DNA from 4 places in the Streptomyces sp. 2323.1 genome. Region 1 is predicted to be linked to each of the others. Evidence: riboswitches for the same ligand, from Rfam matches in the RefSeq annotation. Region 1 holds a riboswitch; each other region holds the start of a gene.

Region 1 (7,403 bases):
GCGGCCGGCCGGGACGGAAACCGCCCCCGCTGCCTGGTCCGGCGCCCGGTCCCGTACCGAGGTCCGGCACACCGGGCGGCGGGCTGCCGATGAACCACGCCGACTTCATCCGGTCGCCCGGCTCGGTGAGACCGGCCGCGACCGGCTGCTGCGCCGCCGTGCCGCCCTGTGCTTTCAGGGCCTGCCGGCCGCGTTCCTCCAGGGCGCCGGACACCTGCTGGGCGACGCCGGCGTCGAGGACCTGGTGCGACTCGGGGCGGCGCAGCCCGGGTACCGGGCGGCCGTCGTGGGTGAGCGCGGAGACCGCGTACGGGTCGGTGTGCAGCCCGCCGTTGGCGAAGGTGGTGTAGGCGCTCGCCATCCGGACCGCGCTGGGGGCCGAGGTGCCCAGCGGGAAGGTCTGTTCCAGGCGCGCCAGGCTCTCCTTGCGCAGCCCCGAGGCCACCGCCAGATCCCGGATCCGCTCCAGCCCCATCTGCTGTCCGGCCTGCACGAACGGCGGGTTCTTGCCCTTCAGCAGAGCCCAGCGCAGAACCAGCGGCCGGGTCTTGTCGGCCGCCGCGCGGGACGGATCGGCGTCCGGTGCCGCGGTCGGCGTGCCGTCCCACGCGGCGGACGGCTCGTCGACCTGCTGCTGGAGCGCGGCCGCCAGCACGAACGGCTTGAAGGCGGACCCGACCGGGACCGCCGTGGTGTCCGCGTTGTTGCTGAAGTGCTTGGTGGCGTCCGCACCGCCGTAGAGCGCGACGATGGCGCCGTCCTTGGGACGTACCGAGGCCGCGCCGAATTCCACGAACTTGTCGGCCGTGCGCCGTTTCGGATCGATGGTGTCGCGGCGCACGTCGGTGACGGCCTTTTCCAGGCGGCGGGTGCGCTTTTTGTCGAACGTGGTGTGGATGCGGTATCCGCCGCGTGCCAGGTCCTTGTCGGTCAGGCCGGTGTCGGCCTTGATGAACTTATTGGCGACATCGACGAGATAGCCGGTCTGGCCGGCCTGGCTCGTGGGTTTCGACAGTGCGCGGGGCTCGGGGAAGGTGCGGTATTTGGCCCGCTCCTGTGCACTCATCTTCCCGGTGTCGACCTGCCGGTCGAGTATCCACTTCCAGCGGGCCACCGCGCGCGCGTGATTGGCCTTGCTCAGCCCCGGGTCGTACTGCTCGGAGCCCTTCAGCAGGGCCGCCAGCAGCGCGCCCTGACTGGGGTTCAGCTTCGCGGCGTCGATGCCGTAATACGCATGGGCGGCCGCCTGGATTCCGTACGAACCGCGGCCGAACCAGCTGGTGTTCAGATAGCCGCGCAGTATTTCCCGCTTCGACTTCTGGTTGCTCACCTTCAGCGCGATGACGAATTCCTTCACCTTGCGGGTGACCGTCTGGTCCTGCGAGAGATAGGTGTTCTTCACGAACTGCTGGGTGATGGTGGAACCGCCCTGGGTGTCCCCGCCCGACACCATGGTGACCAGGGCCCGGCCGATGCCCTGGAGTGAGACTCCGGGGTCACTGTAGAAGGTGGCGTTCTCCGCCGAAATCACGGAATTCTCGACGGAGTCGGGCACCTTGTCGAGGGTGACGTTCTGCCGGTTGACGGCACCCACGCTCACCATCTGGCTGCCGTCCGCCCAGTAATAGACGGTTGCCTCCTGGCCGGCGAGCGCATTCTCACTCGGTATGTCGACCTTTGCGTACACGACTGCTAACAGTCCCGCCAGGCCGGCCACGCCGAGCGCGACGGCGCTCAGCCACTGTCTCCATGACGGCAGCCAACGGCGCAGACCTTCCCGTCCCTGACGCGGATAGTCGATGAACCGACGACGCCCCTTCGTGCCCTTCATGCCCGCATAGATGTGGTGGCCACCGGTTCCGGTTGCCGAGGTAACAGAACGCTCACAAACAGCGGGTGACCGGGGCGAAGGGGCGTCGCGGTACGTCTTCTAGAAATCGTCGTCGAAGGAGACCGAGCCCTCGACCGCGACCTGGTAGGCGGAGGCCCGGCGCTCGAAGAAGTTGGTCAGCTCCTGGACGTTCTGCAACTCCATGAAGGAGAACGGGTTCTCCGATCCGTAGACCGGCGCGAAGCCCAGCCGCTGCAGCCGCTGGTCGGCGACGCACTGGAGGTACTCGCGCATCGACGCGGTGTTCATGCCCGGCAGGCCGTCACCGCACAGGTCGCGCCCGAACTGCAGCTCGGCCTCGACGGCCTCCTTGAGCATCTCGGTGACCTGCTGCTCCAGCTTGTCGTCGAACAGGTCCGGCTCCTCCTGGCGGACGGTGTCCACCACCGAGAACGCGAACTCCATGTGCATGGACTCGTCGCGGAAGACCCAGTTGGTGCCGGTGGCCAGCCCGTGCAGCAGACCGCGCGAGCGGAACCAGTACACGTATGCAAAGGCGCCGTAGAAGAACAGCCCCTCGATGCAGGCCGCGAAGCAGATCAGATTCAGCAGGAAGCGGCGCCGGTCGGCCCGGGACTCCAGCCGGTCGATGCTCTCGACCGAGTCCATCCACTTGAAGCAGAATTCGGCCTTCTCCCGGATGGACGGGATGTTCTCCACCGCGGCGAAGGCGGCGGCGCGGTCGTCCGGGTCGGGGAGGTAGGTGTCCAGCAGCGTCAGATAGAACTGGACGTGCACCGCCTCCTCGAAGAGCTGACGGCTCAGGTACAGCCGTGCCTCGGGGGAGTTGATGTGCTTGTAGAGCGTCAGCACCAGGTTGTTGGCGACGATCGAGTCACCGGTCGCGAAGAACGCCACCAGCCGTCCGATCATGTGCTGCTCGCCCGGCGAGAGCTTGGCGAGATCGGCGACGTCGGAGTGGAGGTCGACCTCCTCCACGGTCCAGGTGTTCTTGATGGCGTCCCGGTAGCGGTCGTAGAACTCCGGGTACCGCATGGGCCGCAGGGTCAGCTCGAAGCCCGGGTCCAGGAGGTTCTTCTCGCCGGTGGTGGCGGTGTGCGCTGCCGCGGCGTTGGTTTCAGGTGCGGTGGTCATTATTGGCAGGCCTCGCAGGACTCGGGGTTTTCCAGGGAGCAGGCGACCGCCTCGGGGTCGGTGGCCTGCTGCGGGACGGGGGCGCTCGCGGCGGCGGTGCCGCGCGCGGACTGGGCGATCCGGGTCGCCGGCCGGGAGCGCAGGTAGTACGTCGTCTTGATGCCGCGCTTCCACGCGTAGGCGTACATCGAGCTGAGCTTGCCGATGGTCGGCGACGCCATGAAGAGGTTCAGCGACTGGCTCTGGTCCAGGTACGGCGTACGGGCCGCGGCCATGTCGACCAGGGCGCGCTGCGGGATCTCCCAGGCGGTGCGGTACAGCGCCCGGATCTCCTCGGGGATCCATGCGACGTCCTGCACCGAGCCGTTGGCCTCGCGCAGCGCGTCGCGGGTCCGGGCGTCCCACAGGCCCAGCGCCTTGAGCTCCTCGATCAGATAGGCGTTGACCTGGAGGAACTCCCCGGACAGCGTCTCGCGCTTGAAGAGGTTGGAGACCTGCGGCTCGATGCACTCGTACACGCCCGCGATGGAGGCGATGGTCGCGGTCGGCGCGATCGCCAGCAGCAGGGAGTTGCGCATGCCGGTCAGGGCGATCCGGCTGCGCAGCGCCGCCCAGCGGTCGGCCCAGCGCGGCTCGGCGTTCGGGTAGTGGTCGGGGTGCAGCACTCCGCGGGCGGTGCGGGTCGCGGACCAGGCCGGGTGCGGGCCGTGCCGCTCGGCGAGGTCGGCGGACGCCTCGTACGCGGCGAGCATGATCCGCTCGGAGATCCGGGTGGACAGCTCCTGCGCCTCGGGCGAGTCGAAGGGCAGCCGCAGCCGGAAGAAGACGTCCTGCAGGCCCATCAGGCCCAGGCCCACCGGCCGCCAGCGGGAGTTGGAGGCCCCGGCCTGCTCGGTCGGGTAGAAGTTGATGTCCACGACGCGGTCGAGGAAGGTGACGGCGGTGCGGACGGTCGCGTCCAGCCGCTCCCAGTCCATCTCACCGTTGTCGCCGAGGTGGGCGGCGAGGTTGACCGACCCCAGGTTGCAGACCGCGGTCTCCCCGTCGTTCGTCACCTCCAGGATCTCCGTGCACAGGTTGGAGGAGTGCACGACCTGGCCGGGCTCGGCGGTCTGGTTGGCGGTGCGGTTGGCGGCGTCCTTGAACGTCATCCAGCCGTTGCCGGTCTGCGCCAGGGTGCGCATCATCCGGGAGTACAGCACCCGCGCCGGGATCTGCTTGACCGCGCGGCCCTCGGCCTCGGCCCGGCGGTAGGCGGCGTCGAACTGCTCGCCCCACAGGTCCACCAGCTCCGGGGCGTCCGCGGGGGAGAACAGCGACCAGTCGGCGTCCGCCTCGACCCGGCGCATGAACTCGTCCGGGATCCAGTGCGCGATGTTCAGGTTGTGGGTACGGCGGGCCTCCTCACCGGTGTTGTCGCGCAGCTCCAGGAACTCCTCGATGTCCGCGTGCCAGGTCTCCAGGTAGACACAGGCGGCGCCCTTGCGCCGGCCGCCCTGGTTCACGGCCGCGACCGAGGCGTCCAGCGTGCGCAGGAACGGCACGATGCCGTTGGAGTGCCCGTTGGTGCCGCGGATCAGCGAACCGCGGGCGCGGATGCGGGAGTACGACAGCCCGATGCCGCCGGCGTGCTTGGACAGCCGCGCGACCTGGTGGTAGCGGTCGTAGATCGAGTCCAGCTCGTCCAGCGGGGAGTCCAGCAGATAGCAGGACGACATCTGCGGGTGGCGGGTGCCGGAGTTGAAGAGGGTGGGGGAGGAGGGCAGGTAGGACAGCGAGCTGGTGAGGCGGTAGAGCTCGGCGACGTCGTCCAGCGCGCGCTCGCTGTGGTCCTCCGCGAGGCCGCAGGCCACCCGCAGCAGGAAGTGCTGGGGCGTCTCGATGACCTGACGGGTGGTGGGGTGGCGCAGCAGATAGCGCGAGTGCAGGGTGCGCAGCCCGAAGTAGCCGAAGCGGTCGTCGGCGCCGTCGGCCAGGGCCCGCTCGACCAGCGCGTCCAGGCGGGCCGCGTGGGCCCGCACGAACTCCGCGGTCTCGTCGGCGATCAGGCCCTCGCGGTGACCGGTCGCGACCGAGGCGGAGAACGAGACGGCGCCCTGGCCGGCGGCCTCCTCGGCGACGGCGAGGGTGAGCAGCCGCGCGGCGAGCTTGGAGTACTGCGGCTCGTCACCGATCAGGCCGGCCGCGGCATCGGTGGCCAGCGACCGCAGTTCGGCCTCATCGGAGCCCGCGTGCCGGCCGCGCAGGGCGGCGGCGGCCACCTTGCCGGGGTCGGTCGCGGTCAGGTCCTCGGTCAGTTCGGTCAGGGTGCGCAGCAGGGCGACGCCCGGGCCGTCCTCGGCACCAGCGGCAGGCGTGGCCACCGCAGGCGGCACGACCTCGGCGTCTGACGCGGGCTCCGTTGGCGCGATGGTCACGTGATGCTCTCCCTCACTCGGCGGGGGCCGGGAGGGCGGGCACGACGGGCGCACGCGGGCATGCGGCACCCCGACACGGTCAGGAGTGCGCGGGCTCACCACGCGGCGTCCACCGGCCCAGCCCTCGGGGCCCGGACGTATCGACGTCCACACCCATGGCGGTGCGGTCGTACCGTCGGCAGGTCTTCGGACTCCGGGCGTGCGTCGGGGCCGATGTTCGGCCGGGGAAGCGCGCCTTGACACCGTTGCGGGACAGTTCCGGATTCGCACCGGATTCCCCTGCGGCGACAGCGAGGACGAGCATACATGTGGTGGTGGCCCCTCAAGTGCACCCCCACATCTAGTGTGTCGTGAGTGATCACACAGTGTCTGTCAGTGGCCTCGGCTATCGTCGGTTCCACGTTCTCGGCGCTGCTGGGGCAAGAAGGAGGGGGCTCCTTGACCGCGCTCGCCGACCAGCCGCACATCATGGAGACCGAGCATTTCGAAGAGGCGGCCCGGATATTCGCCCGCCTGGAGCGGGGCGCGCGGCTGGAGTTCATCGACGGGAAGATCAGGAGCAAGGCCGTACCGGACCGGGACCACGGTCGCATCATGGAGTGGCTGACGCGTATCTGTGTTCAGGCGCGCCCCGAGCTGCGGCTCCATCCGGACCAGGGACTCAAGGTGCAGGCACACCGTGGCGGCCGCGCCCGTCCTGATGCCGAACTCGTCCCCAGTGGCGCCTTCGCGGGCCAGGGGGCATGGGCCGCTCCTGACCCGGTGCTCATGGTCGTCGAGGTGACCTCCCATGACTCGGACACCGATCAGCGTGATCGGGTGGAGAAACCTCGTGTGTACGCGGAGACCGGCATCCCGCTCTATCTGTTGGTCGACCGGGAAGCCTGTCAGGTTTCGGTCCACAGCGAGCCCGATGGCGGGCGCTACGAGGTCATGCACACCGTCTCGTACGGCAAGTCGCTCCACCTCCCCGCCCCCGTCGGCATCACCCTGGAAACCGAGCAGCTGAAGGACTGGGTGAACTGACCCCGCACACGGCAACGGGCCGCCGCGCCCCCCGAAGGGAACGCGACGGCCCGATGTCGGAAGCCGGTCGGCCGGTGGCTCAGTGCCCCGCCGGCGCCCCCGCCGTCGCCGGCGGCAGCTCGACGACGACGCCCTTGTCGCCCGCGTCCGCCGTGTAGTCCGCGGGGCTGGTCTCGTCGGTGCCCTCGGGTGCGTTGACGGCCTTCAGGACGACGGTCAGCACGACCGACACCACGACGTTCAGGACGAAGGCGGTCAGACCGATGTAGCCGATCTCACCGATGCCGGGGATCTCCTTGCTGGAGCCGCCGAAGTGCGCCTGGGTCGGGCTGGCCACGCCGTACGCCGCGAGCGTGCCGTAGAGCATGCCGACCGCCCAGCCGGCCAGCAGCGCCCAGCGGTGGAACCAGCGGGTGAACAGGCCGCCGACCAGCGACGGCATGGTCTGCAGGATCCAGATCCCGCCCAGCAGCTGGAAGTTGATGGCGACGGTCTTGTCCATGGTGAGCACGAAGACCAGCGCGCCGACCTTCACCAGCAGCGAGACGAGCTTGGCGACCTTGTGCTCCTGCGCGGGCGTGGCGTCCGGCTTGAGGAAGTCCTTGTAGACGTTGCGGGTGAAGAGGTTGGCCGCGGCGATCGACATGATGGCCGCGGGCACCAGCGCGCCGATGCCGATCGCGGCGAACGCGACGCCGGTGAACCAGCTCGGGAACATGTCCTCGAAGAGCTGCGGGATGGCCAGCTGGGGGTTGCCCTGGATGTCCGTGCCGGCCTTGATCGCCATGAAGCCCAGCAGCGCCAGCAGCCCCAGCATCAGGGAGTAGAGCGGCAGGATGGTGGTGTTGCGGCGGATCACATTGCGGCTGCGCGAGGACAGCGTCGCGGTGATCGAGTGCGGGTACATGAAGAGCGCCAGGGCCGAGCCGAGCGCCAAGGTGGCATACGCCCATTGGGCGTTGGGCCCGCTGGTC
Region 2 (7,403 bases), 1.4 Mb from region 1:
CGCGGAAGACCCGCGAGGTCTCCTCGACCAGGGTGCGGGTGCGGACCGTCTCGGGCCGGGTCGAGTCACCGATGTACGCCTCGGGCGCCTTGCCCTTGAGCGCCTTGACGGTGGCGACCATCCCGCCGTGGTACTGGAAGTAGTCGTCGGAGTCCGCGATGTCGTGCTCGCGGGTGTCGGTGTTCTTGGCGGCGACCGCGATGCGCTTGTAGGCGGTCTCCATCTCCTCCCGGGCCGGGCGGCCTTCGAGGCCGCGGCCGTAGGCGTAGCCGCCCCAGACGGTGTACACCTCGGCGAGGTCGGCGTCGGTGCGCCAGTCGCGGGAGTCGATCAGCTGGAGCAGGCCCGCGCCGTACGTCCCCGGGCGGGAGCCGAAGATGCGGGTGGTGGCGCGCCGCTCGTCGCCGTGCGCGGCCAGGTCGGCCTGGGCGTGGGCCCGGACGAAGTTGGACTCCGCGGGCTCGTCCAGACCGGCCACGAGCCGTACCGCGTCGTCGAGGAGGCCGATGACGTGCGGGAAGGCATCGCGGAAGAAGCCCGAGATGCGCAGCGTGACGTCGATGCGGGGGCGGCCCAGCTCGGCGAGCGGGATCGGCTCCAGGCCGTTGACCCGGCGCGAGGCGTCGTCCCAGAGGGGGCGGACACCCAGCAGCGCGAGGGCCTCGGCCACGTCGTCGCCGCTGGTGCGCATCGCGCTGGTGCCCCACAGGGACAGGCCGACCGACTGCGGCCAGTCGCCGTTGTCGCTGCGGTAGCGCTCCAGCAGGGAGTCGGCGAGGGCCTGGCCGGTCTCCCAGGCGAGGCGGGAGGGGACGGCCTTCGGGTCGACGGAGTAGAAGTTACGGCCCGTCGGCAGCACGTTGACCAGGCCGCGCAGCGGGGAGCCGGACGGGCCGGCCGGCACGAAACCGCCGTTCAGCGCGTGCACCGCGTGGTCGATCTCATCGGTGGTGGCGGCCAGCCGCGGCACGACCTCGCGGGCGGCGAAATCGAGGATGTCGGCGACCGCGGACGGGTGGCCCGCGGCCACACCGGCCACCGCCGCCGGGTCCCAGTCCGCGTCCTCCATCGCCTGCACCAGGCCGCGGGCGGTGTCCTCGGCCGCGTCGGCGGTGGTACGGGTGGCCGCGGACTCGTCCAGGCCGAGCGCCTCGCGCAGACCGGGCAGCGCGGACCGGCCGCCCCAGATCTGCCGGGCGCGCAGGATCGACAGCACGAGGTTCACCCGCGCCTCGCCGGTCGGCGCCCCGCCCAGGACGTGCAGTCCGTCGCGGATCTGGGCGTCCTTGACCTCGCACAGCCAGCCGTCGACGTGCAGCAGGAAGTCGTCGAAGCCGTCGTCGTCGGGGCGTTCGTCCAGGCCCAGGTCGTGGTCGAGCTTGGCGGCCTGGATCAGCGTCCAGATCTGGGCGCGGATCGCGGGCAGCTTGGCCGGGTCCATGGCGGAGATGGCCGCGTACTCGTCGAGCAGCTGCTCCAGGCGCGCGATGTCGCCGTAGGACTCGGCGCGGGCCATCGGCGGGACGAGGTGGTCGACGAGGGTGGCGTGCACCCGGCGCTTGGCCTGGGTGCCCTCGCCGGGGTCGTTGACCAGGAAGGGGTAGACGAGGGGGAGGTCGCCGAGGGCGGCGTCCGGGCCGCAGGCGGCGGACAGCCCGGCGTTCTTGCCGGGCAGCCACTCCAGGTTGCCGTGCTTGCCCAGGTGGACCATGGCGTCGGCGCCGAAACCGCCGTCGTCGGCGGAGGCCGCGATCCAGCGGTAGGCCGCCAAGTAGTGGTGCGAGGGCGGCAGATCGGGGTCGTGGTAGATCGCGATCGGGTTCTCGCCGAAGCCACGCGGCGGCTGGATGAGGATCAGCAGATTGCCGCGGCGCAGGGCGGCCAGCACGATGTCGCCCTCGGGGTTGCGGCTGCGGTCGACGAACATCTCGCCGGGCGGCGGCCCCCAGTGCTCCTCGACGGAGTCGCGGAGTTCCTGCGGGAGGGTGGCGTACCAGCGCTTGTAGTCGGCGGCCGGGATCCGGACCGGGTTGCGGGCGAGCTGCTCCTCGGTGAGCCACTCCTGGTCGTGGCCGCCGGCCTCGATGAGGGCGTAGATCAGCTCGTCGCCGTCGCCGGACACCAGGCCGGGGACCTCTTCGGTGCCGAAGTCGTAGCCGTCGGCCTGCAGGCGGCGCAGCAGTGCGACGGCGCTGGCCGGGGTGTCCAGGCCGACCGCGTTGCCGATCCGGGAGTGCTTGGTCGGGTACGCGGACAGCACCAGCGCGAGGCGCTTCTCGGCGGCCGGGATGTGGCGCAGCCGGGCATGGCGCACGGCGATCCCGGCGACCCGGGCGGCGCGCTCGGGGTCGGCGACGTACACCGGCAGACCGTCCTCGTCGACCTCCTTGAAGGAGAACGGGACGGTGATCAGCCGGCCGTCGAACTCGGGGACCGCGATCTGCGAGGCGGCGTCCAGCGGGGAGAGGCCCTCGTCGTTCTCCTCCCAGGCGCTCCGCGGCCCGGTCAGGCACAGGGCCTGGAGGATCGGGACGTCGAGCGCGGCCAGCGCACCGGCGTCCCAGGCCTCGTCGTCCCCGCCGGCCGAGGCGTCCGCCGGCTTGCTGCCACCCGCGGCGAGGACCGTGGTGACCAGCGCGTCGGCGGCCCCCAGGGCCTCGATCAGCTCCGGCTCGGGAGCGCGCAGGGAGGCGACGAAAAGGGGCAGGGCCCGGCCGCCGGCCGCCTCGATCTGCTCGCACAGGGTGCGGACGAAGCCGGTGTTGCCGCTCATGTGGTGGGCGCGGTAGTAGAGCACCGCGATCAGCGGGCCGCTGTCGTTGCGGGAGTCCCACTCCAGCGGCCCCCAGGACGGGGCGGGCGCCGGCGGCTCGAAGCCGTGGCCGGTCAGCAGCACCGTGTCGGAGAGGAAGCGGGCGAGCTGGTCGAGGTTGGCGGGGCCGCCGTGCGCGAGGTAGGCGTGCGCCTCGGCCGCGATGCCCACCGGGACCGTGGACTGCTCCATGAGCTGAGCGTCGGGGGCCTGTTCACCGGTGAGCACGACGACGGGGCGGTGCTGGTCCTCGGCGAGCAGCAGGTCCAGGCCCTCCTGCCAGGCGCGGATGCCGCCCAGGAGGCGTACGACGACGAGGTCCACGCCCTCCAGCAGGGCCGGCAGCTCGGCGACGTCGAGGCGGGCGGGGTTGGCGAGACGGTACGGCACCGGGCCCGTGGCCGCGCGGGCGCTGAGCAGATCGGTGTCGGAGGTCGACAGCAGCAGAAGCATGCGAGCGCAGGCCTTCCTCGGGGTGTCCGCGCCCCGGGTGGTCGTATGGACGGCGGGAGTTCCTGACTCACCCGGCACCTGCCGGGTTCACAGTGGCGGGACCGCGCCGGATTTGCACCGGGCTTCCTCCCTGGGGTCCACGACCCCACGCCGTCGCTGGCGTCCGGCGGATCAGCCGACCCACCGACCTGCATAGTAAGGGCTGGACCCGGGGGAGGTAAGCGGGCCTTTGCGACGGGCGGCCCGGGGTGGCCGCGAGGGGGTCCGGGGCACGGTTCCGGCGTGCACCGTCGTAGGTATGCTCGCCGCCATGCCGCCCTCCCCCTCGATACGCCCCCAAGGGGCCGAACCGCCCATACGGGACCGCGGTGACGCCTGCCCGGGAGCGCTGCGGCTGCACTCCGCCGCCGACGGGTACCTAGCCCGAGTGCGGCTGCCTGCCGGTGACTTGACGGTGCGTCAGGCAAAGGCGCTGGCCGACGCCGCCGACCGCCTCGGCGACGGCCACCTCTCCCTGACCTCACGCGGCAACGCGGAGCTCCGCGGCCTGCCCGACGGCTGCGGCGCCGAGCTGGCCGCCCTGCTGCGCGACGCCGGACTGCTGCCCTCCGCACGCCACGAACGCATCCGCAACATCCTCGCCTCCCCCTTGGCCGGACTCGACCGCAACACCCCTGCTGATGTGCGCCGGTGGGCCCGTGAGCTGGATGAACTCCTCTGCACGAGTGAGCGGGCGACCGCCCTCTCGGGCCGTTTCCTCTTCGTCCTGGACGACGGGCGGGGCGATGTGGCGGGCCTCGGCGGGGATGTGAGCTTGGTCGCAGAAGCGGACCGGGCCGGGGAGTCCGCCGGGTCCGGGGGCACCGCGCTGCTGCGGGTCGGCGACGATCCGGCGGCGCTGCGGATCGCCGGCCCGGACGCCCCGCGCGCCGCGCTCGCCGCCGCCGAGGCCTTCCTGACCGCCGCCGAGGCGAGCGGCAGCGGCGCCTGGCGGGTCCGTGAACTGCCCGCCGAACAGCGGCTGACGGCCCGGGAGGTGGCGGCACACCTACACGAAACCGGCATCACCCCCACATATGTGACGCAGCCACCGGCACCCCTCCCCTCGCCCTCCCCGGACTCCTCGGCCCCCGGCATCATCGACGGCCCCGACGGCACGGCCTCGCTCTGCGTCCTGGCGCCGCTGGGCCGGCTGACGGTCGCCCAGTGGCGTCTGCTGAGCGCCGTCGCCGCCGACGACGGCTGCGGCGCGCTGCGGCTGACCCCCTGGCGTGGCATCGTCGTCCCCGGGCTGCCGGCCGGCACCGCCGCCTCCCGGCTGTCCGCGCTGGCCGCCTCCGGCCTGATCACCGACCCGGACTCCCCCTGGCACCGCCTCGGCGCCTGCACCGGACGCCCCGGCTGCGCCAAGTCCCTCACCGACGTCCGCACCGACGCCGCGGCCGCCGTCGCCACGGGCGCCCGCGTCCCCGACGCCCTCGCCGTACCGGACGGCCTGCCCGTCCACTGGTCCGGCTGCGAACGCCGCTGCGGCCACCCCCACGGCGCATGGGTGGATGTGCGGGCAACAGGGGAGGGCTACCGGGTGGCGGTCGTCCGGCCGGAGCCCGCACCGGCCCCCGACGACGCCCCGGCGCCCCCGGCACCACCCCCGCAGCACCCGGCCCCACCAGGCCGAAGCCACACCCCATGAGCCAGCCCACAACCGACAACCCCGAGGCCACAGTGACCGCGTTCGACTACGAGAAGGACGGTGCGGCGATCTATCGCCAGTCCTTCGCCACCATCCGCGCCGAGGCGGACCTCGGCGGGCTGCCCGCCGACGTCAGCCAGGTCACGGTCCGCATGATCCACGCCTGCGGCATGGTCGACCTGGTACGCGATCTGGCCTTCACCCCCGGCGTCGTGGCGAGCGCCCGCGCCGCGCTGCGCGCCGGCGCCCCGATCCTCTGCGACGCCAACATGGTCGCCAGCGGCGTCACCCGCAAGCGGCTGCCGGCGGACAACGAGGTGCTGTGCACCCTCGCCGACCCGTCGGTCGCGGACCTGGCCGCCCGGATGGGGACGACCCGCAGCGCCGCCGCCCTGGAGCTGTGGCGGGACCGGATGGACGGTGCCGTGGTGGCGTTCGGCAACGCCCCCACCGCCCTCTTCCGGTTCCTGGAGATGATCGAGGAAGGGGCGCCCCGCCCGGCCGCCGTCATCGGCATACCCGTCGGCTTCATCGGCGCCGCGGAGTCCAAGGACGCGCTGATCGCCCATCCGTCGAAGCTGGACCACCTGGTGGTGCGCGGGCGCCGGGGCGGCAGCGCCATGGCCGCCGCCGCGATCAACGCCCTGGCGAGCGAGGAAGAATGAGCGTGAGCGAGCAGCAGGCACCCGGCAACGACGGCACCCGGCGGGCGGCCGCCCCCGGCCGTCTCTACGGCGTCGGGCTCGGCCCCGGCGACCCGTCCCTGATGACCGTGCGGGCCGTACAGGTCATCGGCGAGGCCGACGTCATCGCGTACCACAGCGCCCGGCACGGACGCTCCATCGCGCGCGCGATCGCCGCCGAGCACCTGCGCGCCGACCACATCGAGGAGGCGCTGGTCTACCCGGTCACCACCGAGTCGACCGACCATCCCGGCGGCTACCGGGGCGCGCTGGACGAGTTCTACGAGGCCGCGGCGGCCCGCCTCGCCGCCCACCTCGACGCCGGCCGCACCGTCGCCGTCATCTCCGAGGGCGACCCGCTCTTCTACGGTTCCTACCAGCACATGCACAAGCGGCTGGCCGACCGCTACCCGACCGAGGTCATCCCCGGCGTCACCTCCATCAGCGCCGCCGCGGCCCGCCTGGGCAGGCCGCTCGCCGAGGCCGACGAGGTCCTGACGATCCTCCCCGGCACCCTGCCGGAGGAGGAGCTGACCGCCCGTCTGGCGTCGACCGACGCCGCCGTCGTCATGAAGCTCGGCCGTACCTTCCCCACCGTGCGCCGCGCCATGGAACGCTCCGGCCGCCTGCCGGAGGCCCACTACGTCGAACGCGCCACCATGTCCGGCGAACGCACCGAAAAACTGGCCGACATCGACGCGGAGACGGTCCCGTACTTCTCCGTCACCGTCGTCCCCAGCCGCATCGCGAGCCCCCCGCCCGAGGCCGCTCCCACGCCCGGCACCGGTGAGGTGGTCGTCGTCGGCACCGGCCCCGCCGGCCCGCTCTGGCTGACCCCCGAATCCCGCGGCGCCCTCGCCGCCGCCGAGGACCTCGTCGGCTACACCACCTACCTCGACCGCGTCCCGCGGCGCCCCGGCCAGCGCCGCCACGCCTCCGACAACAAGGTCGAGTCCGAACGCGCCGAACTCGCCCTGGACCTGGCCCGGCGCGGCCACCGGGTGGCCGTGGTCTCCGGCGGCGACCCCGGCATCTTCGCGATGGCCACCGCCGTCCTGGAGGTCGCCGCCCAGGACCCGTACCGCGCCATCCCCGTACGCGTCCTCCCGGGCGTCACCGCCGCCAACGCCGCCGCCGCCCGCGCCGGCGCCCCCCTCGGCCACGACTACGCGGTCATCTCCCTCTCCGACCGCCTCAAGCCCTGGGAAGTCATCGCCGAACGCCTCCACGCGGCAGCCGGCGCCGACCTGGCCCTGGCCCTCTACAACCCCGGCTCCCGCACCCGCACCTGGCAGGTCGGCAAGGCCCGCGAACTCCTCCTGGAACACCGCGCCCCCGACACCCCGGTCATCCTCGCCCGCGACATCGGCGGCCGCGAGGAATCCGTCCGCACGGTCCGCCTGGCCGACCTCGACCCACAGCAGGTCGACATGCGCACGATCCTGCTGATCGGCTCCTCCCAGACCGAAACGGCCCGCCGCGCCGACGGCACGGAGATCGTGTGGACGCCGCGGAGGTATCCGGAGAACTGAACCGGCCGCCACAAGGGCGGCGTCGGCTCAGGCGTTGAGGTCCAGGACGCGGATCGGTTCGCCGTCCCATCTCTTCGGGGAGGTGGTGGCGACTATCGCTCCGTCGGGACGGTCGGGCGTGGGCTGGGCTGCGTACTGGCTGTGGGCCGCGGCCCACGTCTCGCGTCCCGCCAGGGCCAGGGCTGCAGGCAGGTCCAGGTCAAGGACGGTGATGCCGGGCAGGGCGGCGA
Region 3 (7,403 bases), 3.5 Mb from region 1:
TCTGGGCCGCCTCCCGGCGCAAGCCGATCGACGCCACCAACGTCAACGAGGGCCCGGCCGCGGAGCCGGCGGGTGTGGTGACCGCCGCGCTGCGCAGCGTCTCCCCGCCGCCGGCCGGCCAGCCGGTGCCGGCCGCCGACGCACCGGAAACCGCCGGGGTGCCCGCCCAGCCGACCGCCCCCGACGCCGAGGTGCCCGCCGAGCCGGCCGGGCCCGACGCCACCCCGACATCCGCCCCGCGCCCCCAGGCCGCGACGGTCACCCGCTAGCTGTCATCACTTAAAGGAACCTCATGACCATCGACTGGACAGCTCTCGGCCAGGTCTTCGGCGTCACCCTCGTGGTGACGGTCGGGATCGTGGGCCTGTTCACCGCCGGCATCGTCGGGGCGTCCCGCAAGCCGGCCCAGGAGGGTGCGGCGGTCGCGGTCGCCGCACCGGGTGCCGGTGCGCGGGCCGGTGCGGTGGCCGCCTTCGCCCTGTGCGCGGTGGCCGTGACCTACGGCATCTATCTGATCGTCGCCGCCTGACGCAGCCGGAAACGGCGGCGCACCAAGCGGCCACGCCCTAGGCGTCCGGCGGAGCACGGCATCAGCCGTCGTCCGCCGGGCGCCTTTCCTGTGGGGTGCCCCGGCCGCCGAGTGCGTCATCGGCCTGCCGGGCCAGCCGGTCGGCGATGGCGGTGCCGCCGCTGCCGTTGAGATAGGCGGCCACGCCGAGCTGCAGGACCTTGCTGAACGTCTGGTAGTGGGCGCTGCGCGGGCGCGGGGCGGCCGCCATCAGCGCGTCGTGCAGGGTGCGGGGGTCGGGCCGCGGCTCCGGCTGCCCCGTGGCGCCGTGCTCCGCTTGCTCCGCACCGACGGGCGGCAGCGGGCAGCGCGGCGCCTTGGCCCCCTCGCGGTACGCCGAGTCGCGGGTGGCGGCGAACCCCCGCTCCAGCAGGCAGCGTTCGCTGCCCGGGTCGGTCAGCGCCTCGATCAGGGCCCGGGCGCCGGCCGGCCGCTTGCTGCCGGCCGAGATCGCCAGATTCTGTCCGCCGAGCACCGACAGCCGCCGGCCGTCGGACGGCCGGGCCGGCAGCTGGGCGACGTCGAAGGCGGTGCCGGCCGTGAGCTTTTCGGCGACCGAGGCGTACTCGACCGGCCAGTTGCGCATGAACACCGCACGCCCGTCGGCGAACCAGCGGCGGCTCTCGGTCTCGTCCATCGTGACGGCCTCGTGCGGCATGAGCGTGCCGAGCCGGTCCTTGAGGTCCGCGATGCCCAGCTGGAGCGCGCCGACCTGCTCGCCCTTGGCGAAGCCGGTGGCGTACGGGTCGCCGCCGTTGGCCCAGGCGGACTCCAGGGTGTTGACGGTGAGGCCTTCGTAGGGCCGCAGCTGGGCGACCATGCCGTACATCCTGGGCCGTTTCTTCTTCCCGGCCCGGGCGTCCTGGTCCGAGCGGCGGTTGTAGGCGTCCGCCGCCTGGAGGGCCCAGGCCTTCAGCTCGCCCCAGTTGGCGGGCGGGCGGTGGTGGCCGTGGGCGTCGAGGAGGTCCTTGCGGTAATAGAGCAGCCCGGCATCGGTGTTGAACGGGACGCCCCACACCTTGCCGTCGTACTCCACCGTCTTGGCCACGCTGCCCAGGAAGTCGCCGTCCAGGCTCGCGGGCCAGGGCCGGATGACGCCCGCTTCGGCGAACTCCGCGGTCCAGGCCACATCGAGGTTGAGCACGTCGTAGCCGCCGTTGCCGGACTGGCCCGCCGCCAGCAGCTGGCTGCGCTGGCCGTCGGCGGTGTCGGGGAGTTTGACGATCCGGACGGTGTGCCCGGTGCGTTTCTCGAAGGCGCGGATCAGGTCCTGCCGGACGCCGGAGCTGCTGAGATCGCTGCCGGTGGCGAGGACGATCGCGCCCTTTTCCGGGACGTTCTGATCCCCCGGCTTACAGCCGCTGACCGCGGTGAGCAGCGCCAGGCCGGCCAGCGCGGCGCCCGCCGTGGCGCGCTTGGCGGTCATCGCTCCCCCTTGGTGGCCGTGCCGATGGAGGCGATCCGGCCGGCCAGGGTGTCGACGGCCTGCGGGCCGCCGGGTACGCACTGGCCGTGGGAGGCCCCGGCCAGTTGCCGCAGGGCGAAGCTGTCGCAGCCGGACTTGCCCAGCACCAGGGCCAGGATGGGCACCTCGGGCCCCTCCCCGACGAGGGTGCCGAGGGTGCGGTCGACGCTCGCCGCGCGGCCGCCCGTGCCGTCGTCCTCGTCGAGGAGGAGCACGATGGCCTTGTTGGGGGCGGTGGACTTCTTCATGGTGCGGACCGCGCGGGTCAGTGCCTCCTCCATCGCGGCGCCGTGATCGACGAGTTCACCGCCCGCGACCCGGTCCAGTGCGGCCTTGCCGCGGGCCGGGTCGTCGCTGCCGAGCGGGACCAGCTCACGCACCGCCGCGCGGTCGTCGGGGTGCGCACGGTCCGGGAAGGCCCACAGGCCGTAGGTGTGCCGGGCGCCGGCCATCTCCAGGGCGCGGCCGGCCGCGCTCAGGGCGACCGGGAGTTTGCCGCCGTCCGCCATGGAGGTGGAGGTGTCCATGAGGATCAGCACCTGGCTGGACTTCTGTGCCTTGTCGTAGCCGTCCAGTACCCGGGCCACCTGGTCGGCGCCGGCCGTGTAACGGGAGACCCGGCTGTCGCGGTTGACGTCCGCGCGGCTGTCGCTGAGCGGTGAGCCGGCACCCGGGGTGTGGTGGTCCACTCCGCGGTAGCCCTGCGCGCCCAGGGTGCGCTGACCGCCGTCCGGGTCGCGCAGCCAGGTGGCGAAGCGGGCCACGGCGGCCCGCCGCGGGGTGGCGTCGGTGGTGCCGCGCCAGTCGACGCGGATGAGGGGATGGTCGAGGGCGGGGACGTTCTCGGGGTAGTAGGCGACGTAGCGGTCGTGCACGGGCAGCGCGGAACTCAGGGCGGGGCAACTGCCGATGGCCCGCCCGAGGTTGTAGTCGGCCAGGGACTTCTCCGACACCAGCGGCGCGGACCTGGTGCGGTCGACGGCGCCGGAGGCAGCGGCGTCGGGCCGCAGTGAACACAGGAGTTCGGTGCTGCCGGCGTACTGGCTGCCCGGGGCGGAGAGCCGGTCCTCGGCGGTGCGGGCGAGCGCGGGGTCGGGATCGGGGCCGTACGGCGAGGCGGCGCCCGGGCCGCCGTGGGCGAGGTAGAGGCCGATGGTGTGCAGCAGTCCGGTGCCGGACAGTACGGGGCTGGGCCGCAGGAGCTTCAGGTCGCGATGCGCGTGGTCGGTGCCGGTGAGCAGCTCCGGCCAGGAGGCGCCGCCCGGTTCGACGTCGTCCAGCCGCCGGTTCGCGGGGATGCCGACGACCAGGGGGGTGTAGGCGACCGGGTCGCCGTAGTGGAGGGTCGCCGGGGATCCCGTGGCCGGCATGCCGCGACGGGCCTCGTAGTAGTCGGCGGTGGATTCCGGTATCCAGATGTCGGGCTGCGGGCCGGGACGGTTGAGGGGGTCGACGCCCCTGTCGGCCGGGCGGCCCTTGCCGGTGCCGCGGGCCTCGCCCTGCCAGCGGTCGGCGGCCGCGAAGCCCTGGTCGACCTGGTCCTTGGCCGCGGAGTACACGGTGATCTGGGCGCGCCGGCAGCCGTCGGGGAGGTCGCCCTCGCCGCTGAGGGGCCGCAGGTTGGCGCCGGACATCTCGTAGTCGAAGGCGGCCTGGCGCAGGGCGGGTTCGGCCTCGGGAGCGGTCAGCAGGCGCAGTTCGAGGGCGGGCGGGCAGGGCGCGTCGGCGTTCGGGAGGTTCAGCACGACGAGGCCCGCGGCGGCCGGGACGAGGATGATCGCCGACACCAGCAGGATCCTGAGCCAGTGCTGGAAGGAGGACTTCAACCGGCGGCGCAGCCGGATCCGCAGCGGGGTCGGGGGCCGTATCTCGGGGGTGGCGAAGGACAGGATGACGTCGTCGACGGTGTTCTGCTTCGCCGACCGCGGTTCCCAGATGTCGCCCATCGGGGTCCGTTCCGCGGCGAGTTGTTCCCGCAGCACCCGGACGAGGTCCTCGAAGGTGACGCACCGCCTGCCGGGTAAGCCCTGTTCCAGGGTCTGGCGGACGGCACGGGTGAAGACACTGCCCCCGGTGGGCTCCTCGCCGCTGAAGATCCGGCGGTTGGGCTGCGCGGCCATCAGCAGCGACATGGGCTTGCGGCAGTTGTGGAAGGCCTCCCCCGCGTTCCCGGCGTAGCAGCACTCCAGGATGATCACGATCCGGTCGGCCCGGGCGTTGTCGAGGTAGGACAGCACCATGTCCTGCCAGGAGACGGTCTTGTGACGCCGTTCCGAGGCGCCGACCATCAGCTGCAGATTGCCGCCGTCCCGGCCCACCCGGCCGTGGCCGGAGAAGTAGACCAGCAGCAGTCCGCGCGCCTCCTGGGTGACGGTGTCCAGCGCCTGTTCCACCTCCCACGGCTCCTGCGGGCGGCAAACGACGACCTCGCCCCGAGTGAACAGGTCGGCGCCGGGGGCGAGCAGGGCGCGTTCGAGTTCCTGGGCGTTGTCCTTCACCGCGGGGAGCGGGCGCAGATGACGGTAGTCGTCGACACAGATCAACAGCGCCCGGTTGACCTTGCCCCGCGCGTCGTATTCGGACATCCGGCTCAGTCCCCGGCGGTGCTGCCGCTTCCGTCGTCCGGGCGGCCGGGATCGGGGGGTTCGGGCGCCGGGACGCCCGGGCCCTCGTCTGCCAGTGCGCGCAGGCCGCCGGCGCCGGCCCCGACCGCGACGGCGGGCCGTTCGCCGGTGTCCCGCTCCTCCCGGCGGCGGCGCAGCCACTCCTTGAGGGCGATGCTGAGGCTCTTGGTGATCTCGGCGGCGACCGCCCCGACGATGACCAGGACCAGATCGTCGACGCCGACGGCCATGTCGCGCGGGGCGTCGCCGTCGTCGTGCGCGTCCGCCGGGCGGGGCCGCAGCGCCCAGTCGTACTGCCGCCGGGCCAGCCACGGCTCGCGCTCCAGCCAGGACTTGAGGTCCTCGATGTCCTGATCGGGATTGTTGGTGCCCGTGATCCTGATGCGGATCTCGTGACGGTCAGCGCGCTGCGGCATCCCCCGGCCCCCTTCCGGCGGCCCCATCGCCGCCGTGCTCCCGATAGTGACGTGGAATCAGGGGCGCAGGCAACCGTCTGTGATCCGGCCACCACGCTGTGGCGTGCACCACAGCCCATGCCACGGGGCAGCGTCGCAGGTCAAGGGTGAGTTGACGGGCATTCGCGGGGCGTGGTGGACTGCCCGAGCCATTCGGCGACAGCTGAGGAAGTCCGGTGCGAATCCGGCGCGGTCCCGCCACTGTCACCGGGGAGGGTTCCTCCAGTGAAGGCCACGGTCCATCTCGCGGACGCCGGACGGCGTACGCGCAGGGCTGGAAGGCCGGAGGACTCGCCGATCCGGGGAGCCAGGAGACTCATGTCGCCGTCACGTCGAGCCAGGGCGCGGACCCTGAGTGAGGACATACCGCCATGCCCGGCTGCCCGTCTAGAGCTCCACTGCCCGCTGCTGCAGGGCCCCTTCGAAGTGTAGGGCGAGGCGCCGCGGGCTGGGCGGAATGTTGTGGACACGCCCTAGCGGCGGTCTGACCCGATGCGCGGCGAACACGCGGGATATGCGTGCGGCGCGGCTCTCGGCTTCCTCGGCGACCTGATCGCGGCGGATCCCCGGCGCGGCCATCCGGTGGCCGCCTTCGGCCGGGCCGCGGCCGCCGTCGAGCGCCGGCTGTGGCGCGACCACCGCGGATACGGGGCGGCCCATGCCCTGCTGTGTGCGGGCGGTGCCGCGGCCGGTGCCGCGCTGCTGGTGCGCGCCGTACGGGGCGCCGCGCCATCGCCGTCCCCGCTGCGCGGCTCCGCCGGGGTCGCGCTGACCGCGGCGACGGTGTGGGCCGTACTGGGCGGCACCTCGCTCGGCCGGGAGGCCCGGGCCGTCGGCGGGGCGCTGGCGGCGGGTGACCTGGAGGTCGCGCGCGAGCGGCTGCCGCATCTGTGCGGACGTGACCCGCAGGCGCTGGACGGGCCGCAGATGGCGCGTGCGGTGGTGGAGTCGGTCGCCGAGAACACCTCGGACGCGGTGGTGGGTGCCCTGGTATGGGGTGCGCTGGGCGGAGTGCCCGGGCTGGTGGCGTTCCGGGCGGTGAACACCCTCGACGCGATGGTGGGGCACAAGTCCCCGCGCTACCGCCGTTTCGGCTGGGCCGCGGCCCGGCTCGACGATCTCGCCGGCTGGCCCGGCTCCCGGCTGACCGCCGCCCTCACCGTCCTCGCGGGCCCCGGCCGGCGCACCGCGCTGCGGGCCTGGCGGGCGGACGGCGGCGCCCACCCGAGCCCCAACGCGGGCCCCGTGGAGGCATCGTTCGCGGGCGCGCTGGGCGTACGGCTGGGCGGCACTCTGGCGTACGGCGGGCGGGTGGAACACCGTCCGGTGCTCAACGGCGGGGCGCGGCCGGTCGCGGTGTCCGACATCGAGCGGGCGGTGCGGCTCTCGCGGCGGGTGAGTGTGTGGGCGCTGGTGGCGACGGTGGGGGCTCGGGTGGGGTTTGGTGCTTTGAGGGCGGGGTTCGGTACTGGGCGGGCGACGGGGGCTCGGGGGGCGGCGGCTCGGGCGGGCGCGGGGCGGCGGCTTGGAGTGGGGCTTGGGCGTAGGGCGGGGCGGGTATGAGGCCGTCCGTTTTTTCCTCGCTGCCTGCTTTTTCCCCGGCGCCTGCTTTTTCCCCGCCGCCCACCCCCCTTCGGGGGGTGGGCGGGTGTAGTGACCCGAAGTGCCTCCGGGGAGTGGGTGGGTGGAGAGACCCGAAGTCCCTCCGGGGAGTTGGCAGGTGGACAGACCCGAAGTCCCTCCGGGGAGTTGGCAGGTGTAGCGACCCGAAGTCCCTTCGAGGAGTGGGCGGGTGGACAGACCCGAAATGCCTTTGCGGGGCGGGCGGACGTAAAGACTCGAAGTGCCGCACGTACGACTCAAGACAGCCGGAGCACCGGCGTAGGAGGAGGACCCCGTGAACGGGCGGTTGAAGGCAGCCGGCGGGGCGGTCGGTGGTGGCCTGTTGGTGGCCGGTACGACGTCCGATGCCGGCAAGAGCGTGGTGACGGCGGGGATCTGCCGCTGGCTGGCCCGCCAGGGCGTCCGGGTGGCACCGTTCAAGGCGCAGAACATGTCGCTGAATTCGTTCGTCACGCGCGAGGGCGCGGAGATCGGGCGGGCCCAGGCGATGCAGGCCGCCGCGGCGCGGGTGGAGCCGACCGCGCTGATGAATCCGGTGCTGCTCAAGCCGGGCAGCGACCGCAGCAGCCAGGTGGTGCTGCTGGGGAAGCCGGTGGGTGAGCTCAGTGCCCGTGGCTACCATGCCGGGCGCCAGGAGCAGTTGCTCGGCACCGTCACCGACTGCCTGG
Region 4 (7,403 bases), 1.1 Mb from region 1:
CACCAGCAGCACCGCCAAGACCGATGTCGGCAACGGCCTGGAGGTCTGGCAGGAGAGCTGGCAGCAGTGGCAGCAGCGCAGCGCGCTCAACCACTGACGCGGCACTGACCCGGGCGGCGCAGGCTCATCTGCGGTGTCTGCCCGGCGGCCGGGCGCGGGTGGACAGCAGGAAGACGGTGGCCAGGACGGCGACGGCCTGGGCGAGGGCGGCGATTTTCTTGTCGCCGCTCCAGGCCGGTTCGTACATGTTCGGCACCGGCCCCAGCGTGCCGACGTCCACGTAGGTGTACAGGAGCAGCAGCGCGAGGCCGCCCGTGGCGACCAGCCAGGCCAGGATGTCGGCCGCCGGACGGCGCCAGACCAGCACCAGCACGGCGACTATTGCGGCGAGGACGGCTTCGACGCGGAAGAGCGTGCCCTGGCCGATGGTCGCGGTGACCGCGTCGTACTGCGCGGCGACCCGGGCATGGACAACGGCGTCCACGGCCAGCCCGGCCGCCGCGAGCGCCCGCGCGATGCCGCGGGCGACCCGGCGGGCCCGCCCGCGCTCCGGTACGGAGCTGTCTGGTGCCACGGCATCTCCCAGCCTCATGGTGAGCGGCGGTCAGGCGGTCAGGCGGTCAGGCGGTCAGGCGGTCAGGCGGTCAGCGGACGGTGAGCGCGCCCTTCATGTACGGGTGGATCGTGCAGCGGAAGGGGTAGCTGCCGGCCTTGGCCGGAGCCTTGAAGGTGACGGTCCGGCCCGGCCCGATGCTGCCGGTGTCGAAGGCCTTGGCGGCGTTGGCCGTCACGGTGTGGGTGGTGGAGTCCTCGTTGACCACGGTGACCGTGCCGCCCGGCCGCACGGACAGCGCGGCCGGCTTGAAGGCGAAGTCCTTGATGGTCAGGCGGGCGGCGGCCGGGGCCGCGCTGGTCGGCCCCGCGGTCACCGTCGCCGCGGTGGGCGTACGGGACCGGGCCGGGGCGGTGCCCTCGCCGGTATTCGTACAGCCGCCGAGGCCCATGGCACACATCGCGACGGTGGCCACGGCGACGGCCGGGCCGGCGGTTCTCCTCATCGGGCGTCCTTCTCCTCGGTCCGTCCGCTCCGGCCCCGGGCGGGCCACCTCCTGACTCAATAGACAGCAGACGCCGCCGCCCGGCCATCCGGGCGGCGGCGTTCGGCGTAACCGGCCGCCTGCCGGGCGGGCGAGCGGGGCGGGAAGACGGGCGGTCTCGCAGGGGGCGGCGGGGGTGCAGGAAGAGACGGCGGCAGGCGGCCGGTCAGGATCCCGCCCGCCGGCCCGTCAGCGGATCCGCCGCCCGGTCACCCGATCCCGCCGACCGTCCGGCGATAGGTGGAACGCCGGTCCTCGATCCGGTCCCACCGGTCGCCGTAGACGTTCTCGACGACCCGCGGTTCCCGCAGGAAGTCGTGCGGGAAACCGAGCGGCACCGCGCTGGTCCGGTCGAGCCGCGCCAGCGCATCGGCGTCGAGCGTGACCTCGACCGCGCCGAGATTGTCGCGGAGCTGGCTCTCCTTGGTGGCGCCGATGATCGGGATGACGGTGCCGGGCCGGCTGCGCAGCCACGCCAGCGCCACCTGCGCCGGGCTCCAGCCGCCCTGCTCGGCGACCTCCAGCACCGCGGTGATGGTCTCCTCCGCCTGGTGGTCGGGGGCGTCGTCGGCGGCGTTGCCGGCCAGCCGGCCGGTCTCGCCGCGGCGATACTTGCCGGTGAGCTTGCCGGCCGCGAGCGGTGCCCAGGCCAGTACGGCCAGATCGAAGGCGCGGGCCTGCGGCAGCAGTTCCCGCTCCGGCGTCCGCTCCAGCAGGTTGTAGCGCAGCTGCGAGCCCGCGAACGCGGTCCAGCCGCGCAGCTCGGCGAGGGTGTTGGCCTGGGCGATCTCCCAGGCCGGCCAGTCCGAGACGCCGACATGGAGCACCTTTCCCGACCGCACCATGTCGTCGAGCGCCCGCATGACCTCCTCCACGGGCGTGAAGTGGTCCCGTGCGTGCACCCACAGCACATCGACGTGGTCGGTGCGCAGCCGCTCCAGGCTGGCCTCCACCGAACGGACCAGGTTCTTGCGGTGGTTGCCCCCGGCGTTCACATCGCCCTTGCGGGTCGCGCAGGTGTATTTGGTGGCCAGTACGAAGTTGTCCCGGCGGCCTTCGAGCAGCTCCCCCAGGATCCGCTCCGAGGAGCCTTCGGTGTAGTTGTTGGCGGTGTCGATGAAGTTGCCGCCCGCGTCCGCATAGGCGTCCAGGATCCGGCTGCTGGTGTCCTTGTCGGTGCCCCAGCCCCGGTCGCCGCCGATGGTCATGGTCCCCAGGCTCAGCTCGCTCACCCGCAGGCCGGTCCTGCCGAACAGTGTGTAGCGCACGATGTCCCCTTAGTTCAGCCACAGGTGGTCAGGTCCTGCGCCCACGCTAGGAGCTGGAGTGCGCTCCAGGGCAAACGCACAGCGGCGGGCCGGTGGCCCATGTCACGCGCGGGAGTCCGGGAGCCGGTGTCCGATCGGGGCGGCAGCGCCTAGGGCATGTCCGCAAAGTCCCGTCGTCCGCCCGCAGGGCGGGGCCCGCGGCGTCTGGTGCGTGCGATCGCAAGGCGGAGGGTCGTCCTCGTAGTGGGCCTACGTGGACGACCCGACAACGCAGCGAGCGTGCGTGCCAGGCGTCGCGGGCCAGGCGGGACTTTGCGGACATGCCCTAGGGTGGCGGGTGCAACTGGTTCGCCCTGCCCGCCAGGCAGGCGCGTCGCAAGAGGGAACCCGGTGGAATTCCGGGACTGCCCCGCAGCGGTGAGTGGGAACGACCGCCGTCATACGCACTGGGCCCGGCCGGGTCTGGGAAGCGACGGCCAGTAGATGTCCGCCTCGGCGGATGTGCCCACGAGTCCGAAGACCTGCCAGTGCCCCCGTGCGACCGGTGCACGGGGCGATCTCGGTGACCTCGAGGGCAGGTCGGCGGACACCTCAGGCGGGCACGGACGGCCAGTTGGCGCCGCGGCCCGCCCGGTTCGCCGTCCCTTCGCGCTCTCGACCCGTCCCGGGGTCCATGGAGTCATACTCGCGAAGGAGAGTTCCGTGACCAGCACATCCGCCGCCGCGGCCGCCCGCGCCACCGTGCACGGCTACCCCCGTCAGGGACCGCACCGGGAACTGAAGAAGGCCGTCGAGGGCTACTGGAAGGGCAGCGTCAGCGCCGACGCCCTGGGGAGCACCGCCGCCGCACTGCGCCGCGCCACTTGGCAGCAGCTCGCCGAGGCCGGTGTCCACGAGGTGCCGACCGGCGACTTCTCGTACTACGACCACGTCCTGGACACCACCGTGATGGTGGGGGCGATCCCGGCCCGGCACCGCGCCGCGGTGGCCGCCGACAAGCTGGACGGCTACTTCGCGATGGCCCGCGGCACCCAGGACGTGGCGCCGCTGGAGATGACCAAGTGGTTCGACACCAACTACCACTACCTGGTCCCGGAGTTGGGTCCGGACACGGTCTTCGCCGCGGACTCCGTCAAGCAGGTGACCGAACTGCGGGAGGCGCTCGCGCTCGGCCTCACCGCCCGCCCGGTGCTGGTCGGTCCGGTCAGCTACCTTCTGCTGGCCAAGCCCGCGCCCGGTGTCGCGGCCGGCTTCGACCCGCTGACGCTGCTGGACCGGCTGCTGCCCGTCTACGCCGAGGTGCTCGCCGACCTGCGGGCGGCCGGCGCCCGCTGGGTGCAGCTGGACGAACCGGCCCTGGTGCAGGACCGCTCCCCCGCCGAACTCGACGCCGCGGCCCGCGCCTACCGCGGCCTCGGTGCGCTCACCGACCGCCCGCAGCTGCTGGTCGCCTCGTACTTCGACCGGCTGGGCGAGGCGCTGCCGGTGCTGGCCAAGGCGCCCGTCGAGGGCCTGGCGCTGGACTTCACCGGCGCCGCGGCCGGCAACCTCGCCGATCTCGCGGCGGCCGGCGGACTGCCCGGCAAGCGGCTGGTCGCCGGGGTCGTCGACGGCCGCAATGTGTGGCTCAACGACTTCGAGAAGTCGCTGGCCACCCTGGGGACGCTGCTCGGTCTGGCCGAGCGGGTCGATGTGTCGTCGTCCTGCTCGCTGCTGCACGTCCCGCTGGACGTCGGTATGGAGCGGGAGATCGACCCGCAGCTCGCCCGCTGGCTGGCCTTCGCCCGGCAGAAGACCGCCGAGGTCGTGACGCTGGCGCGGGGTCTGAGCCGGGGCACCGGCGCGATCGCCGCCGAACTCGCCGCCAACCGGGCCGACCTGGCGGCCCGCTCCCGTTCGCAGCTCACCCATGACCCGGCGGTACGGGCCCGGGCCGCGGCCGTCACCGGCGCCGACGGCCGCCGCTCGGTACCGTACGCCGAGCGGGCCGCCGCCCAGCGCGCCCACCTCGGACTGCCGCTGCTGCCGACCACGACCATCGGCTCGTTCCCGCAGACCGACCAGCTGCGCGGCGCCCGTGCCGCGCTGCGGGCCGGGCGGATCGATGCCGCCGCCTACGACGAGCGCATCGCGGCCGAGATCCGCGAGGTCCTCGCCTTCCAGGAGAAGGCCGGTCTCGATGTCCTGGTGCACGGGGAGCCCGAGCGCAATGACATGGTCCAGTACTTCGCCGAGCAGCTGACCGGCTATCTCGCCACCCAGCACGGCTGGGTGCAGTCCTACGGCACCCGCTGTGTCCGCCCGCCGATCCTGGCCGGGGACATCTCCCGCCCCGAGCCGATGACGGTGCGCTGGACGCAGTACGCCCAGTCGCTCACCGACCGCCCGGTCAAGGGCATGCTCACCGGGCCGGTCACCATGCTCGCCTGGTCCTTCGTACGCGACGACCAGCCGCTCGCGGACACCGCCCGCCAGGTGGCGCTCGCCCTGCGCGACGAGGTCAACGACCTTGAGGCGGCCGGGACTTCGGTGATCCAGGTCGACGAGCCGGCGCTGCGGGAGACGCTGCCGCTGCGGCGCGCCGGCCATGCGGAATATCTGGCCTGGGCCACCGAGGCGTTCCGCCTCACCACCGGCGGGGTCCGTCCGGACACCCAGATCCACACCCATATGTGCTACGCGGAGTTCGGCGACATCCTCCGTGCCATCGACGACCTCGACGCCGACGTCATCAGCCTGGAGGCGGCCCGCTCCCACATGCAGGTCGCCGCGGAGCTCGCCACGGCCGGCTATCCGCGCGAGGTGGGGCCGGGCGTCTACGACATCCACTCCCCGCGCGTGCCCGGCACACACGAGGCAACAGCCCTTCTGCACAAGGGACTTGAGGCCATTCCGGCCGAGCGGCTGTGGGTCAACCCGGACTGCGGCCTCAAGACCCGCGGCTGGCCCGAGGTGCGCACCGCACTGGAGAACCTGGTCGCGGCGGCCCGCGGGGTCCGCGCCGAACTGCCCGACGCGGCCTCCTGAGCCGCACGGCCCGAGAACGGGGCACCCGCCGTATCCGGCGGGTGCCCCGTTGCCATGGCGGCGGGACGTGCCCGCGCCGCCCGTTCAGCCGGTGATGATCGCCGGGTCGCTGACGCCCGGCTCACCGTTCTCGACGTGGCCGGCGAACCGGCGCAGGAAGGTCTTGTCCGAGTCGGAGGTGACCGACAGGTCGTACCAGCGCTTGCTGGCGCGCAGGTCGAGCGGCTTGGTGACGGTGGCTCCGGCGCGGACGGGGTAGGTCTCGGTCGCCCCGCCGTAGGCGTTGGTGACGGTGAGGTGGCAGTCGGTGCTGCCGTGGTTGGTCAGGGTGAGGACGAGGCGGCCGGCGGTCGCGTCGTGGCGGGCGGTCACCTCGGGGCCGGCCTTCTTGCCGTCGCCCTTGAAGGTGCGCAGGAAGCCGTTCGGGCCGTAGACCGACAGGTCGTAGCCGCCCTTGGAGTACGAGGTGTTCCAGGTGTCGGAGATCTTCTTGCCGGCCTCCGTGGTGTACGTCCAGGGGCCGTCGGTGCGGTTGCCCGCGGTGACGGTGAAGCAGGCACCGGCCTTGTCACCGCTCTTGAAGGTGAGGGTGTAGCGCCCCGTGGAGGGCGTGCCGGACCCGTCGACGAGCGGCGCGTACGGCAGCGGGCGGGACGGCCGGGAGCCCGGCTCCTGCTTGGGCAGGACGGGGTTGGCGGGCGGCTTCGGCACGTAGCTGTCGTGCCGGTCCTTGTCCGGCGGCCGGTAGCCGTCGGTGGCCGGCAGCGCGGCGGGCTTGGTGTTCTCCAGGCCGAAGTCGAAGGCGGAGGTCAGATCGCCGCTGATGGCGCGCCGCCAGGGCGAGATGTTCGGCTCGTGCACCCCGAAGCGGCGCTCCATGAACCGGATGATGGAGGTGTGGTCGAAGGTCTCGGAGCAGACGTAGCCGCCGGTGCTCCAGGGCGAGACGACGAGCATCGGGACGCGCTGGCCGAAGCCGTAGGGGCCGGCGGAGTAGGTGGCGTTGCCACCGAAGGAGTCGAGCTTGGTGTCGACGGTGGACAGGCCCTGGTCGGCGGAGGCCGGCGGGAACGGCGGCAGGACGTGGTCGAAGTAGCCGTCGTTCTCGTCGTAGGTGATGAACAGGGCGGTCTTGCTCCACACCTCGGGGTTGGAGGTGAGCGCGTCCAGCACCTGGGAGACGTACCAGGCGCCGTAGTTGGCGGGCCAGTTGGGGTGCTCGGAGAAGGCCTCGGGGGCGGCGATCCAGGAGATCTGGGGCAGCTTGCCGGCCTTCACATCGGCCTTGAGCTGGTCGAAGAAGCCGTCGCCCTGCTTGGCGTTGGTGCCGGTGCGGGCCTTGTCGTAGAGCGGGTCGCCGGGCTTGGCGTCGCGGTACTGGTTGAAGAAGAGCAGGGAGTTGTCACCGTAGGTGCCGCGGTAGGCGTCCTCGATCCAGCCCCACTTGCCGTCGGCGTCCAGGCCGTCGCCGATGTCCTGGTAGACCTTCCAGGAGATCCCGGCCTTCTCCAACCGCTCCGGGTACGTGGTCCAGCTGTACCCCGCCTCCTCGTTGCCCAGGACCGGGCCGCCGCCCGAGCCGTCGTTGCCGACGTGGCCGGAGAACATGTAGTAGCGGTTGGGGTCGGTGGCCCCGATGATCGAGCAGTGGTACGAGTCGCAGATGGTGAAGGCGTCCGCGAGCGCGTAGTGGAACGGGATGTCCTTGCGGGTCAGGTACGCCATCGTGCCGGTGCCCTTGGCCGGGACCCAGCTGTCGTACTTGCCGTTGTTCCAGGCCTTGTGGCCGCCCGCCCAGTCGTGGTTGAGGCCCTCGATGAACTGCATGCCGAGGTCCTCGGCGTCCGGGTGGTAGGGCAGGACGTCCTTGGAGCCGTCGGACTGGTGCCAGACGGACTTGCCGTTCTCGAGGAGGAGCGGCCGGGGGTCACCGAAGCCGCGTACGCCCTTGAGCGAGCCGAAGTAGTGGTCGAAGGAACGGTTCTCCTGCATCAGGACGACGACGTGCTCG

Evidence for each region. Region 1 has a riboswitch for cobalamin ahead of CPH93_RS11060 (ribonucleoside-diphosphate reductase subunit alpha). Riboswitches for the same ligand answer to the same signal wherever they lie in the genome.
Region 2: linked by a shared signal. The riboswitch ahead of cobN (cobaltochelatase subunit CobN) and the one ahead of CPH93_RS11060 (ribonucleoside-diphosphate reductase subunit alpha) in region 1 are both predicted to bind cobalamin.
Region 3: linked by a shared signal. The riboswitch ahead of CPH93_RS26875 (cobalamin biosynthesis protein) and the one ahead of CPH93_RS11060 (ribonucleoside-diphosphate reductase subunit alpha) in region 1 are both predicted to bind cobalamin.
Region 4: linked by a shared signal. The riboswitch ahead of metE (5-methyltetrahydropteroyltriglutamate--homocysteine S-methyltransferase) and the one ahead of CPH93_RS11060 (ribonucleoside-diphosphate reductase subunit alpha) in region 1 are both predicted to bind cobalamin.

The regions. Positions count from the first base shown of each region.
Region 1 is NZ_LT907981.1:2,717,019-2,724,421, reverse strand. It holds gene CPH93_RS11070 (transglycosylase domain-containing protein) at 1-1,831, opposite strand, end outside; gene CPH93_RS11065 (ribonucleotide-diphosphate reductase subunit beta) at 1,931-2,986, opposite strand; gene CPH93_RS11060 (ribonucleoside-diphosphate reductase subunit alpha) at 2,986-5,403, opposite strand; cobalamin riboswitch at 5,564-5,711, opposite strand; gene CPH93_RS11055 (Uma2 family endonuclease) at 5,842-6,429, shown strand; gene mctP (monocarboxylate uptake permease MctP) at 6,509-7,403, opposite strand, start outside.
Region 2 is NZ_LT907981.1:4,128,138-4,135,540, reverse strand. It holds gene cobN (cobaltochelatase subunit CobN) at 1-3,265, opposite strand, end outside; cobalamin riboswitch at 3,300-3,460, opposite strand; gene cobG (precorrin-3B synthase) at 3,564-4,958, shown strand; gene CPH93_RS17580 (precorrin-8X methylmutase) at 4,955-5,623, shown strand; gene CPH93_RS17575 (precorrin-2 C(20)-methyltransferase) at 5,620-7,173, shown strand; gene CPH93_RS17570 (hypothetical protein) at 7,201-7,403, opposite strand, start outside.
Region 3 is NZ_LT907981.1:6,240,754-6,248,156, reverse strand. It holds gene CPH93_RS26900 (inorganic phosphate transporter) at 1-269, shown strand, start outside; gene CPH93_RS26895 (hypothetical protein) at 293-529, shown strand; gene CPH93_RS26890 (extracellular solute-binding protein) at 591-1,994, opposite strand; gene CPH93_RS26885 (caspase family protein) at 1,991-4,618, opposite strand; gene CPH93_RS26880 (hypothetical protein) at 4,624-5,073, opposite strand; cobalamin riboswitch at 5,278-5,430, shown strand; gene CPH93_RS26875 (cobalamin biosynthesis protein) at 5,605-6,675, shown strand; gene CPH93_RS26870 (cobyric acid synthase) at 7,010-7,403, shown strand, end outside.
Region 4 is NZ_LT907981.1:1,633,097-1,640,499, forward strand. It holds gene CPH93_RS06405 (L,D-transpeptidase) at 1-97, shown strand, start outside; gene CPH93_RS06410 (hypothetical protein) at 125-574, opposite strand; gene CPH93_RS06415 (cupredoxin domain-containing protein) at 645-1,058, opposite strand; gene CPH93_RS06420 (aldo/keto reductase) at 1,307-2,365, opposite strand; cobalamin riboswitch at 2,692-2,908, shown strand; gene metE (5-methyltetrahydropteroyltriglutamate--homocysteine S-methyltransferase) at 3,068-5,392, shown strand; gene CPH93_RS06430 (phosphocholine-specific phospholipase C) at 5,477-7,403, opposite strand, start outside.